Pleomorphomonas sp. T1.2MG-36: one gene and its partner. The protein of the gene in region 1 interacts with the protein of each later gene in a pairwise test. Links are inferred from orthologs where the notes say so. Each region holds a gene or a part of one and is shown in the gene's direction. Other genes may lie near its edges.

Region 1 (6,334 bases):
ACAAGCGTGACACGCCGGCCGGGGTCGACCGCCGTCACCTTGTAGGGCCCGGAGCCAAGCGGCGGCTCCAGCGTCGTCTCGCGAATGTTGCGCTGCTTTCCCGAGGCGTCCTTGCCCTGCCACCAATGCTTCGGAAGCACATAGAGCTGCCCAAGAATGTGGGGCAGTTCACGGTTGCCCGGTGCATCGAACGAAAAGCGGACGATCCGCTCGCCCGCCGCTTCGGCCTTCGTGACGTGGCTGTAGTAGCTGCCAAAGAGCGGATAGATTTCCTTCAGCGTGTCGAAGGACCAGATGACGTCGTCGACCGTCACGGGTTCGCCGTCCTGCCAGCGCGCTTTTGGGTCGAGTCGATACTCCGCCCAGGCGAAGTCGGCGGGATACCGCATCGCCTCGGCCAGTTGCGGATAGCTTGCGGAGATGTCCAGCTCGTCCAGCGACGCCGTGAACAGCGATTCGTAGGCGGAAGCCACCGAGGCGGCTGGCGTTCCCTTGGTGCCGAGGAAGAGGTTTGTGCTGTCGAAACTGCCTTCGACGCCGAAACGGGCTTCGCCGCCCTTGGGCGCCTCCGGGTTGACATAGTCGAAATGGGCAAACCCGGGTGCATAGCGCGGCTCGCCGCCCAGCGTCGTCGCCGTTCGCCATTCCTGCTCTTCGGCCCGTGCCGGCGTACCGGCCAGCAGCGGCTGGAGAATGAAGAGGGCGCCGATGAGGAGCCGGCCGGGAAGGCTCTGGGCGAAAGGTCGAATCATCGGACGTCCCCGCGTGTTGGTTTTCTTCTCGAAATTTTCATCATTGCGACTCGAAGGCAATGGTTTCGCGACATCGCATCTTTTTCGAGGCGCGCATCGCGAGGTTGCCGGCCTCTCCGGGAACGGCATTTGGCCGAACGAAGGTCGGGGCCGTTCGCCCGTGCGGAGGCATCCGTGAAAGCGCCTCTTGCATTTTGCCGGCAACACCGCGATATGTGGCTCGGGAGGTTGGCAGTGGACGAACCACTCGCCAACCGGGTCAGGTCCGGAAGGAAGCAGCCCCAACGAGCCTCGGCTCGGGTCACTCGTCGGCCTCCCACCCTTCATTTCCCAGGTTGCGAGCATGCCGGACACTCTGACGCCTGCCGATCAGACGGCCGCCTCGCCCTACAGGGTTCTTGCCCGCAAGTATCGTCCGCAGAGCTTTGCCGACCTGATCGGCCACGGCGCCATGGTGCGCACGCTCGAAAACGCCTTCGATACCGGCCGCATCGCGCAGGGGTGGATGCTGACCGGCGTTCGTGGTGTCGGCAAGACCACCACGGCCCGCATTCTGGCCCGCGCCCTCAATTATGAGATTCCCGGCGAGATCGACCGGCCCACCGTGCACATGGATCGCGAGGGCACCCATTGCCGCGCCATCATGGAAGGTCGGCACGTCGACGTCATCGAGATGGACGCCGCCTCGCATACCGGCGTCGACGATGTGCGCGACATCATCGAGGCGGCTCGCTACAAGCCGGTGTCGGCCCGTTACAAGGTCTACATCATCGACGAAGTGCACATGCTGTCGACGCAGGCCTTCAACGCGCTCCTGAAGACGTTGGAAGAGCCGCCCGAGCACGTGAAGTTCGTCTTCGCCACCACCGAGATCCGCAAGGTTCCGATCACGGTGCTGTCGCGCTGCCAGCGGTTCGACCTGCGTCGCGTGCCGACTGGCGAGCTCGCCGCCCATATCGAGCGCATCATTGCGTCCGAGAAGGTCACCGCCGATCCGGAGGCAGTGGCATTGATCGCCCGCGCCGCCGAGGGGTCGGTGCGCGACAGCCTCACCATTCTCGATCAGGCGATCGCCCATGGCGGCGGCCACGTGTCGGCCGACGCCGTGCGAAGCATGCTGGGGCTTGCCGATCGGGTGCGCGTCGTCGACCTCTTCGAGGCGGTGATGAAGGGCGACGTCGCCGGTGCGTTGGCCATCCTCGCCGACCAGTACGACACCGGCGCCGATCCGGCCGCCGTGCTGTCCGATCTCGCCGCCTTCGTGCATCTGGTGACACGCCTCAAGCACCTGCCCGAGGGGGCGACCGACCTGTCGCTCACCGAGGCCGAGCGTACGCGTGGTCGCGATTTTGCCGAGAAGCTGTCGGTGCGCATCCTGTCCCGCGCTTGGCAGTTGCTGCTCAAGGGCATCCAGGAAGTGCAGACGGCGCCAAGACCGCTGCCGGCCGCCGAGATGGTGCTGGTTCGTCTCGCCTATGCGTCCGACCTGCCGACGCCCGATGAGGCGCTGAGAATGCTTCGGGACGGCAGTTTTCCGGGAATGAATCCGCCGACCGGCGGTCTTCCGGGCGGGGGCGATGGCGCGCGTGCGCGTGCCGGTGGCGGCTTTGCCGGCGCGGTTGCCCGGCGTGCCGAACCGGAGGCGGAGGCCGGTCCGCGCCTCGACAGTTTCGAGGCGGTGGTGGCGCTGGCCGAAAGCAACCGTGACATTGGCCTCAAGTTTGCGCTGGAGCGGCACGTCCGGCTCGTCCGTTTCGAGGACGGGCGCATCGAGTTCTCGCCCGTCGAGGGCGCCAATCCCGGTCTCGCCGGCGAGATCGGCCGCAAGCTGACCGGTTGGACCGGCCGCCGCTGGATCGTTGCCATCTCCCGTGAGGAAGGGCGTCCGACGCTTGCCGAAACGCGCGAGGCGCGTCGGCGCGAAGCCGTCGACGACGCGCTGGCCGATCCCGTGGTCGCCGCCATCTTCCGCCTGTTCCCGGGAGCCGAGATCGTCGACGTCAAGTTCGGCGACGAACCGGAGCCGTTGCCGGCGGGGCCGGCTCAAGGCGGCGGCGCGACCTTCGAGGATACCGGCGACTGGACCGAGGGCCTTATCGACGAAATGCCCGATCCCGGCTTCGGTGATTTCGACGATTGACCCCGTGCCGTTGACAAGGGTGGCCGGAGCAGCCATCTGGCGACAAGACTGATCCACCGGGAGAAGAGACATGTTCGGCGACATCGGCAAGATGATGAAGGAAGCTCAGGCGCTTCAGGCCCGCATGGCCGAAGCGCAGGAGGAAATCGCAAGGACCGAGGCAACCGGTACCTCCGGCGGCGGCCTCGTTTCTGTCACCGTCACCGGCAAGGGCGAGATGAAGGGACTTCGGATCGATCCTTCCCTTCTGAAGCCGGAAGATGCCGAGATCGTCGAAGACTTGATCGTTGCCGCCTTTGCCGATGCAAAGGCGCATGTCGACTCCGTTGTTGCCGAGCGCATGCAGGCGGTCACCGGCAAGCTGCCGCTGCCCCCGGGTTTCAAGCTGCCGTTCTGACAGGATTTGTGACGCACGGGCTTTCCGAACGATCCGAGTGTTTCGGTGGCCGTGCTTGGAGCGGAGATCGCCTTGGCCCGACGCGTGACAGGTCCGGAAATCGAGCGGCTGATTCAGCTTCTTGCCCGTCTGCCCGGTCTCGGACCGCGTTCGGCCCGTCGTGCGGCGTTGCAGTTGGTCAAGAAGCGCGACCAGCTGCTCTCTCCGCTGACCGATGCCATGCGGATCGTCCATGACCGTGTGCGGGTCTGTTCGGTGTGCGGCAACGTGGATACCGCCGATCCCTGCACGGTCTGTACCGATCCGACGCGCGACGGGTCGGTGATCGTCGTGGTGGAGGACGTTGCCGATCTCTGGGCTCTGGAACGCGCCGGTGCCGTCAACGCCCGCTATCACGTGCTTGGGGGCGTGCTGTCGCCGCTGTCTGGCATCGGGCCTGACGATCTCGATATCGCCGGCCTCGTCGACCGGGCGTCCGATCCGGCGGTCAAGGAAGTGATTCTCGCCGTCAATGCCACCGTCGACGGCCAGACGACCGCCCACTACGTGACGGATCGACTCGACGGTCTCGGCGTCAAGGTGACGCGCCTCGCCCACGGCGTGCCGGTGGGCGGAGAGCTCGACTATCTGGACGAGGGTACGCTGACGGCGGCCATACGCTCGCGCACGCCATTCTGATTGGGGCGCCAAACGAGGCGAGAGCGGACCGAAAACCGAGGCTGGCGACTGCCAGCAATTGGTGTTGGGCCAACAAGGCCGTCTTGACTTTAGCCGAGCGAATGCCGATCTTTCCGAACATGGAACCGCGGACCAGCCATCTTCGAGTGCTTTGCAGGATCTATCCCGTCGCGGGATACTGATCTCACGGTCCCGCATGTCGCGCGCAGGCCGTGAGGCTCTGCCGCCGGTTTTTCCGCCGCCATCGCTGCGCGACACCTACTCTCAGCTTTCTAACATCAGGTCCGCCTGAAAGCGGACCGTTTCCTTTTGGAGGAACGAACATGACCACCGCCACACGCCGGCGACGCTTGCCGGCCATCACCCTCGCCCGCTCCGATCACGAGCGCCTTGCCAATCTCGCCGACGCGCTTGCCGATCGTGACCCTGCCGCCGCCGACCAGTTGGCCGCCGAGCTCGAACGCGCGCGCGTCGTCGCCGACGATCGTCTGGCGCAGGGAACCGTGCGCATGGGCGCGGCCGTGCGCTTCAGCCTGGACGGAGCCGAGCCTCGGACCGTTCGCCTGGTTTACCCGGGCGAGGCGGACATCGAGCAGGGGCGCATTTCCGTGCTGACGCCGGTTGGGGCGGCGCTGATCGGCCTGACCGCTGGTCAGAGCATCGAGTGGACGGATCGCGACGGCAAGTCCCGCCGCCTGAGTGTGCTGGAAGTTGGGGTGGAGGATCTGGCCATGGTGTCGTGAGGGCGGGGTCCGCCCTCACGCGGTCCGGATGTCAGATGATGCCCTGGGCGCGCATGGCCTCGGCAACACGAATGAAGCCGGCGATATTGGCACCCAGCACATAGTTGCCGGCAACGCCATATTCGCTGGCTGTTTCGGCGCAGCGATCGTGGATACCGCTCATGATCCCAGCCAGCCGCTCGCGCGTCGCCTCGAAAGTCCAGCTGTCACGGCTGGCATTCTGCTGCATCTCCAAGGCCGACGTGGCGACGCCACCGGCGTTGGCGGCCTTGCCCGGGCCGAACAGGACGCCGGCTGCCTGGAAGGCATGCACTGCTTCCGGGGTTGAGGGCATGTTGGCGCCTTCTGCGACAGCGATGACGCCATTGCCGATCAGCGTCGCGGCATCGCGGCCGGAGAGCTCGTTCTGCGTTGCACAGGGCAGCGCGACCTCGCAGGGCACATCCCAGATGCTGCCCTTGCCGGTCGGAACGAAGTGGGTCCCCTTGTGCTTCAGCTCGACGTAGTCCGAGATACGAGCCCGCCGCACTTCCTTGATTTCCTTTATCAGGTCGAGATCGATGCCCTCGTCGTCGACGATGTAGCCGGAGCTATCGGAGCAGGCCACCACCTTGCCGCCGCGCCGGATGGCCTTCTCCATGGCGTAAACGGCCACGTTGCCCGAGCCGGAGACCACGATCCGACGACCTTCGAGATCGGCGCCCTTGGTCGCCAGCATGGCGCTGGTGAAATAGACGGTGCCGTAGCCGGTCGCTTCGCGCCGTACCAGGGAACCGCCGTAGCTGAGCCCCTTTCCGGTGAACACGCCGGCCTCGAAACGGTTGGTCAGGCGCTTGTACTGACCGAACATCCAGCCGATCTCACGGCCGCCGACGCCGATGTCACCGGCCGGAACGTCGGTGTGCTCGCCGAGATGCCGGTTGAGTTCGATCATGAAGGACTGGCAGAAGCGCATGATTTCGCCATCCGACCGGCCCTTGGGGTCGAAGTCGGAACCGCCCTTGCCGCCGCCGATCGGCAGGCCGGTCAGGGCATTCTTGAAGATCTGCTCAAAGCCCAGGAACTTGATGATGCCGAGGTTGACCGAGGGGTGGAACCGCAGGCCGCCCTTGTAGGGGCCGAGGGCGGAGTTGAACTGGACGCGGAAGCCGCGGTTGATGTGAACCTGACCATGATCGTCGGTCCAGGGAACACGGAAAATGATCTGGCGCTCGGGCTCGCAGATGCGTTCGATCAGGGCGTCGGCCAAATAGTCCGGGTGTTTGGCCACCACGTGGCCAAGGCTTTCCAGCACTTCGCGCACAGCCTGATGGAACTCGGCTTCCGCCGGATTGCGGCAAAGCACTTCCGACAGGATTGGGGCTAGCTTTTCATCGATAGAAACCACGTGCGACTTTCCTTGTTCCGCTCCAGCCCCCTAGGGAACTGGTCATGATGACGCTGCGATCGGGCTGCTTCTGCCCGACGGCCTGCGCCGCCGTTGCAAAGGAAAATGTCGCTCTCGTAGAAAACAGAAATCACAACCAAGGCACGTTTTGACTAGAGGCGCGGCGGCGTCCCCTGTCAGGCTGACGATTTGCTTCACTTCTCCAAGAACGGGAAAATGCCCAATCCGAGGGCACTT
Region 2 (6,344 bases), on another replicon or contig:
CGGGCTCGGCGGGCGACAGGACCTCGGTGGGACATGCGCCAACATCGGGCGACAAGCAGCCGGAGCGGGCGACCGCGCAACCGGCGCGTAGCGATTCGCCCGCCGAGAAGGTTTCTTCCCCAGACAAGCCGGACGCGCCGACCGCGCGGTCGCGCGAGGAAGGTGCCCGGCGTCGGCGTCGGCGCAGCCCCTCGAAGGGGGCCTTGCGCGGCGTGCGAAAGCCCGGCCGGGAGGATGGCCGCCCCGAAGAGGGGCGAACCCGCGAGGGCGATCGCCGGAAGGGCGGCGAGCGGCATGCCGAACCCGGTGAGGCGCGGCCAGCCATCGCCGCAGGCCACCACGGCCACGGCTCGCACGGACGCGATGGTCGCCGCGGTCTGCCGGCGACCGGGCCGCTCTATGCGGCGCTCGATCTTGGCACCAACAATTGCCGCCTCCTGGTGGCCGAACCGCAGGATCGCGGTTTCCGCGTCGTCGACGCCTATTCGCGCATCGTCCGGCTCGGCGAGGGCATCGGCCGGACCGGCCGCCTCTCCGAGGCGGCGATGGATCGCGCGGTCGAAGCGCTCGCCGTCTGCCGGGGCAAGCTGGCCGACCTCAGGGTCCGCCGCATGCGGCTGATCGCCACCGAGGCCTGCCGGCTGGCCGAGAACGGTCCGCTGTTCCTCGAACGGGTGCGCCGCGAGACCGGCCTCAACCTCGAAATCGTCAGCCGCGAAACCGAGGCTCGACTTGCCGTTGCCGGTTGCGCCACGCTGATCGACCAGCGCTCGCAGGGCGTGCTGCTGTTCGACATCGGCGGCGGTTCGTCGGAACTGGTCTGGCTCGATCTCAGGCGGCGTGGCGAAGCGCGCGGCTTCGCCCTCACGCGGTTCATCAAGAGCTGGACGTCGTTGCCGGTCGGTGTCGTGACGCTCAGCGAGCGGCATGGCGGCCACATGGTGACGCCCGAAGTCTATCGCGACATGGTCGAGGAGGTGGAGGGTCTTCTCGAAGATTTCGAGGGGATGGAAGGCGCCGCCGAACTGGTGGCCTCGGGCGCGGCTCACATGCTGGGCACATCCGGCACGGTGACGACGCTCGCCGGCATCCACCTCGGGCTCAAACGCTACGATCGCCGCCGCGTGGACGGCGTCTGGCTCGATGGCGACGAGGTGGACGACATGATCAACCGGCTGATAGGCATGGGCTACGATCAGCGCGTCGCCAACCCCTGCATCGGGTCCGATCGGGCCGATCTGGTGCTGGCCGGCTGCGCCATTCTGGAGGCTATCCGCCGCAAGTGGCCCTGCCAGCGGCTCCGCGTCGCCGATCGCGGCTTGCGCGAGGGCATTCTGGTCGAACTCATGGCTCGTGACGGCGTCTGGCGCCGCCGGCCTCAGCCCGCAAGGACGGAAGCGCATGTCTGACAAGGGAAAATCCGGTGGGGACAAGCCGGCCGGGCCGGACAAGTCCAAGGGCCCAGACAAGCCCAAAGGCAAAGGGCGAGCCGATACCGGCCTCAAGGTCAAGGTGAAGACGGCGCGCGGCCGCACCGCATCGTCGGTGCGCTGGCTGCAGCGCCAGCTCAACGATCCCTATGTGGTCAAGGCGCGCAAGGAGGGCTGGCGCTCGCGCGCCGCCTTCAAGCTGATCGAGATCGACGAGAAGTACCACCTCCTGAAGCCGGGCAACCGGGTGGTCGATCTCGGCGCCGCGCCGGGCGGCTGGTGCCAAGTGGCGGCCAAGAAGACGGGATCGACGCCGGGCAATCCGCTGGTGGTCGGCATCGACTATCTCGAAATGGATGGCGTGCCGGGCGTGGCGCTGCTGCAGAAGGACTTTCTCGACGAGGATGCGCCCGAGGCGCTGATGGCCGCTCTCGGCGGTCACACGCCCGACGTGGTGCTGTCGGACATGGCGGCGCCGACCACCGGCCACCACAAGACCGACCATCTTCGCACCACCTACCTCTGCGAGGTGGCGGTCGCCTTCGCCGTCGACGTGCTCCGGCCGGGCGGCGCCTTCGTCGCCAAGGTGTTCCGTGGCGGCACCGAGAATGAGCTCCTGGCCACGCTGAAGCAGAATTTCGCGCAGGTCTTCCATTTCAAGCCGCCATCCTCGCGGCAGGAAAGCGTGGAGATGTATGTGGTCGCCAAGGGCTTCAAGGGACGGTCTTCCGCCGAGACGGAGGTGGATGAGGACGCGCAGCCGTGAGCTGCGCCCCTCCCGGCGATGACGGCGATGGTTGGGACCGGATCCCCGACGAGCCGGATGGCTCAATCCGGGCGACGCCGACCGATCCCAGGAAATTGCGCGAGAAGCTGCGCCGCTCGGGCTTTGCCTATCTCCAGCGCTATTCGGCCTCGGAGGCGCACTTCTTCGAACTGATGGAGAAGAAGCTCCGGCGGTGGGAGGCGGCGGGCTATGTGGCGCTCGGCGAAGCCAGCGTCGCTGGCCTCGTGGGGGATCTGACCTCGGAGTTCCGCGAACTGGGCCTTCTCGACGATGCGGGGTTCGCCGCCTCGCGCGTCGCTTCGGCCCGGCGCAAGGGGGCGTCGCGCCTCAAGATCGCTCTTGGTCTTCGGGCCAAGGGCGTCGACGGCAATCTGGCGCGGACGGCCATCGAGGAAGAAGGCACCGACGAGATGGTGGCGGCTCTCCGTTTCTGCCGGCGGCGGCGGATCGGCCCGTGGCGCCGGGGCGAGCGGCCGGATCGGGACGGTCTCAACCGCGAGATCGCCATCTTGGCCCGGCAGGGTTTTGCCACTCAGCTCGGACGTGCCGTCGTGCTACTGTCGCTTGAAGAAGCCGAGGACAAGCTCGGCGCGATTTGAGACTGTCGTCGATGGAATGGGTGTCGGAAGCGCTGTTGATCGGCCTTCGCCCGCATGGGGAAACCAGCGCGGTGATCGAGGTGATGACGCCCGACTTCGGCCGTCATCTCGGCCTCGTCAAGGGCGCCCGTTCCAGACGCCTTCAGCCGGTTCTCCAGACGGGAAACTCGTTGCTGGTCAATTGGCGAGCGCGGCTCGAAACGCATCTCGGCCTGTTCTCCGTCGAGTTGTCGGAGGCGCGGGCGGCGCGGTTGATGGAAAGTGCATCCGGTGTGTTCGGCGTGCAGATCGTCGCCGGCCACTTGAGGCTCCTGGCCGAGCGCGAGGCGCATCCCGGCCTCTACCGGGCGGCGATCGCGCTGCTCGATCATCTCGACGGCCCGCTGCAATCGGCGGCGCTGATCGCCCGCTTCGAGCTGATGCTGCTCGACGAACTGGGCTTCGGGCTCGATCTCTCCTGCTGCGCCGCCACGGGGCGGACCGAGGATCTTCGCTTCGTCAGCCCCAAGTCGGCCCGCGCCGTTTCAGGTGAAGCCGGTGCGCCCTATGCCGATCGCCTGCTGAGGCTGCCCGCCTTCCTGCTGCCGGACGGGGCGGAAACGCCGGACGCCGCCGACGTGGTGGCGGCGCTGAAGCTCACGGGCTTCTTCCTCGACCGGCATGTCGCCGGCCCCCGGGCGATCGATCTGCCGTCGGCGCGAGCCCAGATGCTCGGCAAGCTCGAAGCCGAACGGCGGGAAAGCTCTCCGAATCCCGCCTGATCGGTTCAGGCTACGGCCGACAGAAACAACGCTTCGCGGCGCACCGTGCCGTCGGCGTTGCGGGGAATCTCCGGCACCGACACCAGCGCCGTCGGGCGATCGAGCTTGCCGGCTTCTTCGCCCTCGAGCCAGATCAGCAGCTCGGTCAAGGACGGCCGTTCGCCGCTTTTCGGCACCACGGCGAGGCCGAGGCGGTGGCCCACCGGGCCGGCCTCGATCGGGAAGACGGCCGCATCCTCGACGCCGGGATGGCGCGAGAACAGGGCATCGAGCCGCTTCGGCGATATGGTGATGCCGGCGACGCCGATGGTTTCGCCGAGCGTGCCGGTGATCATCAGGCGTCCGTCGCGTTCCTCGGCGGCGAGGCCGGTGCGCAGGAAGCCATCCGAGGTCACGCCGAGCAGGGCGCTGCGCCGGCCGGATTGCGGTTCGGGCCAGGGTGCGTCGGGAATGAGGGCTCCGCCGAGCAACAGTTCGCCGTCGTCCGCCTTGCGGCTGCGTGCGCCGGCCTTCGCCTTGATCCTGGCCTCGAACAGCACCGGCGCCGCGCTGAGGCCGCCCATGTGCGCCGCGCCCGCTGGGAGGGCCATCGTGCCTCCGGCAGCGTCGCGCGAACGCGGGATGAGGCAGAGACCGCCGAGCGTCAGGAGATCGACGGTGCGAGCCGTCGGGGCAGGGGCGAGACCGGGCCCGACGCCGACCGCCGAGAAGGCGAGGGGACGGTCTAGGCAGGCGGCGAGGGGGGCGGCCATCACCTCCGGCAGCACGATCCGGTCGGCGCCGACGCTTTCCACCGCCTCTGCGAGGCCGGCGAGCGACGTGCCGTGGTGGAATGCGACATGGCCGCCGGACATCAGCGCCGTGGCGATCGAGCCGGCCACCGAGGCCAGGCTGGCCGGATGCATGGTGGAGAGCACCGTTTCCGGCGCCACGACGCCCGCCTCGAGGATGTGTCCGGTGGCGACGGCCACCAGTTGGTTGTGGCTGAAGGGAACGATCAGCAGTTCGTCGTCGGGCGTCCGCGCCATGGAGAGCAGAGCCACGTGGTCGGCCGCCTCGCCGCGCCGCGCCACCTCCGGCGGCTCGCCCAGCGCATCGAGGTCGGCAAGCACTTCGGAGAGGTCGATCAACCCGTCCGGCTGGCCGTCGCCGACGGCGAAGACGAAGCGGATCGCGAAGGTGTCGGCGGCAACGTCGCGCACCAGTTCGCCCGACGGCTCGTTCTCGATCTCCGAGGCGGTGACCATGGCCTTGATCGACGCCGCCTCGATGGCCGCCTCGATCTCCGACTTGGTCCAGTAGACCGGCAGCGGCGCCACCACGAGCCCGGCCTTCAGCGCGGCGAACAAAACGATGGCCGCGTCGGCGCACGGCGGCAGATGGATGCCGAGCACCATGTCCGGCCGCAGGCCGACGGCGGCGAAAAAGGCGGCGAGACCATTGATGCGCTTTTCCGCCTCGGCGAAGCTGTATTTGGCGGACAGGCCGGGCACTGCGCCGACGCCGACATCCTCGAAGACGATCGTCTCGGGCGCCGCGACGGCGGTGCGACGCAGCAGTTCGACGAGCGTCACGTTGCTCCAGACACCGGAGGCGACGTAGGCTTCGGCTCGTTGTTCGGACGTCAGGATCATCGCGCGTTTCCCTGTAAGCGCTGGGTTCCGTTAGGTGGCGTCAGGACTTGGCGTCCGCCCACCAGGCGGACGGCTGAATGCCGGTCAGCGCCGTCGTCTCCGGCCGGTGGACACGCGTCCAGCGAGCGACCAGATCCTCGGGCAGGTGATAGAGCGGTATGCAGTAGAGGCCGGAGATCAGCAGGCGGTCGAGGGCCCGGACGGCCGCCTCGAACTCGGCGCGCCCGGTGGCGGCGAGAAGGGCGTCAATCATCGCGTCGATCGCCTGGCTCGACGCCCCGGCGTAGTTGAAGGTGCCTTCGGTGACCGCCGCCTTCTGCGACCAACGGTTCATCTGTTCGTTGCCGGGCGACAGCGACGCCGTCCAGATCATCTGCAACATGTCGAAGTCGAAGGATTTCTGACGGTCGTAATACTGCGTCGAATCGACGAGCCGCACCGACATGTCGATGCCGACCAGCTTGAGCGTCGCCTGATAGGAGAGGGCGAGACGCTCCTCGTCGGGCACCTTGGCCATGAACTCGAAGGCGAACTGCCGGCCGCCGGCGTCGACCAGCCGTCGTCCGTCGAGCTTCCAGCCAGCCTCGACGAGGAGATCGAGGGCGGCGCGCAGCGCCTTGCGGTCGCGGCCCGAACCGTCGCTGACCGGGGGCGCATAAGTGCCGGCCATGACGTCGGGCCTCACCTGGTCCTCATAGGGGGCGAGCAGCGCCTTCTCGGCGTCCGAAGCGGGAACGCCGAGCGCCGACAGGCTTGACCCCTCGAAGTAGGAGCCGCTTCTGGCGTAGGCGCCGTAATAGAGCGTCCGGTTGACCGCCTCGAAGTCGAACAGCAGCGTTAGCGCTTCGCGCACGCGGGCGTCCTTGAAGATCTCCCGGCGCGTGTTGAACACGAAACCGGTCATTCCCTTGGGCGAACCGTTGGCAATCTTCTCCAGGGCGACGCGACCATCCTTGGCGGCGGGGAAATCGTAGGCCTTGGCCCAATGGCCGGGGTCGCTGTCGATGTAGAGATCGAAGGCGCCGGACTTGAAGGCCTCGAAATAGGCGGTGCCGTCCTTGAAGTACTCGATGCGGATCTCGTCGAAGTTGTCGAGGCCGCGCTTGACGGGCAACTCCCGCCCCCAATAGTCG

Evidence for each region.
Region 2: the proteins of recR (region 1) and recO interact in binary tests that used the Escherichia coli proteins (3 or more experiments, as listed by UniProt). The link is inferred for Pleomorphomonas sp. T1.2MG-36 from one-to-one orthologs.

Annotation. Positions count from the first base shown.
Region 1 is NZ_CATNLY010000045.1:253,862-260,195, forward strand. Bases 2,252-5,164 are described here. They hold recR (recombination mediator RecR), read left to right. Parts: upstream 2,252-3,361; coding sequence 3,362-3,967; downstream 3,968-5,164. Other genes in these bases: QQZ18_RS18795 (DNA polymerase III subunit gamma/tau), read left to right, coding at 2,252-2,892; QQZ18_RS18800 (YbaB/EbfC family nucleoid-associated protein), read left to right, coding at 2,963-3,289; rnk (nucleoside diphosphate kinase regulator), read left to right, coding at 4,291-4,710; gdhA (NADP-specific glutamate dehydrogenase), read right to left, coding at 4,742-5,164. In the rest of the region: QQZ18_RS18785 (extracellular solute-binding protein), read right to left, coding at 1-752; more of QQZ18_RS18795, read left to right, coding at 1,096-2,251; more of gdhA, read right to left, coding at 5,165-6,097. UniProt on the Escherichia coli protein: May play a role in DNA repair. It seems to be involved in an RecBC-independent recombinational process of DNA repair. It may act with RecF and RecO.
Region 2 is NZ_CATNLY010000001.1:910,357-916,700, reverse strand. Bases 1,780-4,702 are described here. They hold recO (DNA repair protein RecO), read left to right. Parts: upstream 1,780-2,827; coding sequence 2,828-3,577; downstream 3,578-4,702. Other genes in these bases: QQZ18_RS04245 (AMP-binding protein), read right to left, coding at 3,583-4,702; QQZ18_RS04255 (RecX family transcriptional regulator), read left to right, coding at 2,193-2,816; QQZ18_RS04260 (RlmE family RNA methyltransferase), read left to right, coding at 1,780-2,196. Outside these bases: QQZ18_RS04265 (Ppx/GppA phosphatase family protein), read left to right, coding at 213-1,409; more of QQZ18_RS04260, read left to right, coding at 1,402-1,779; more of QQZ18_RS04245, read right to left, coding at 4,703-5,211; QQZ18_RS04240 (extracellular solute-binding protein), read right to left, coding at 5,252-6,344. UniProt on the Escherichia coli protein: Involved in DNA repair and RecF pathway recombination.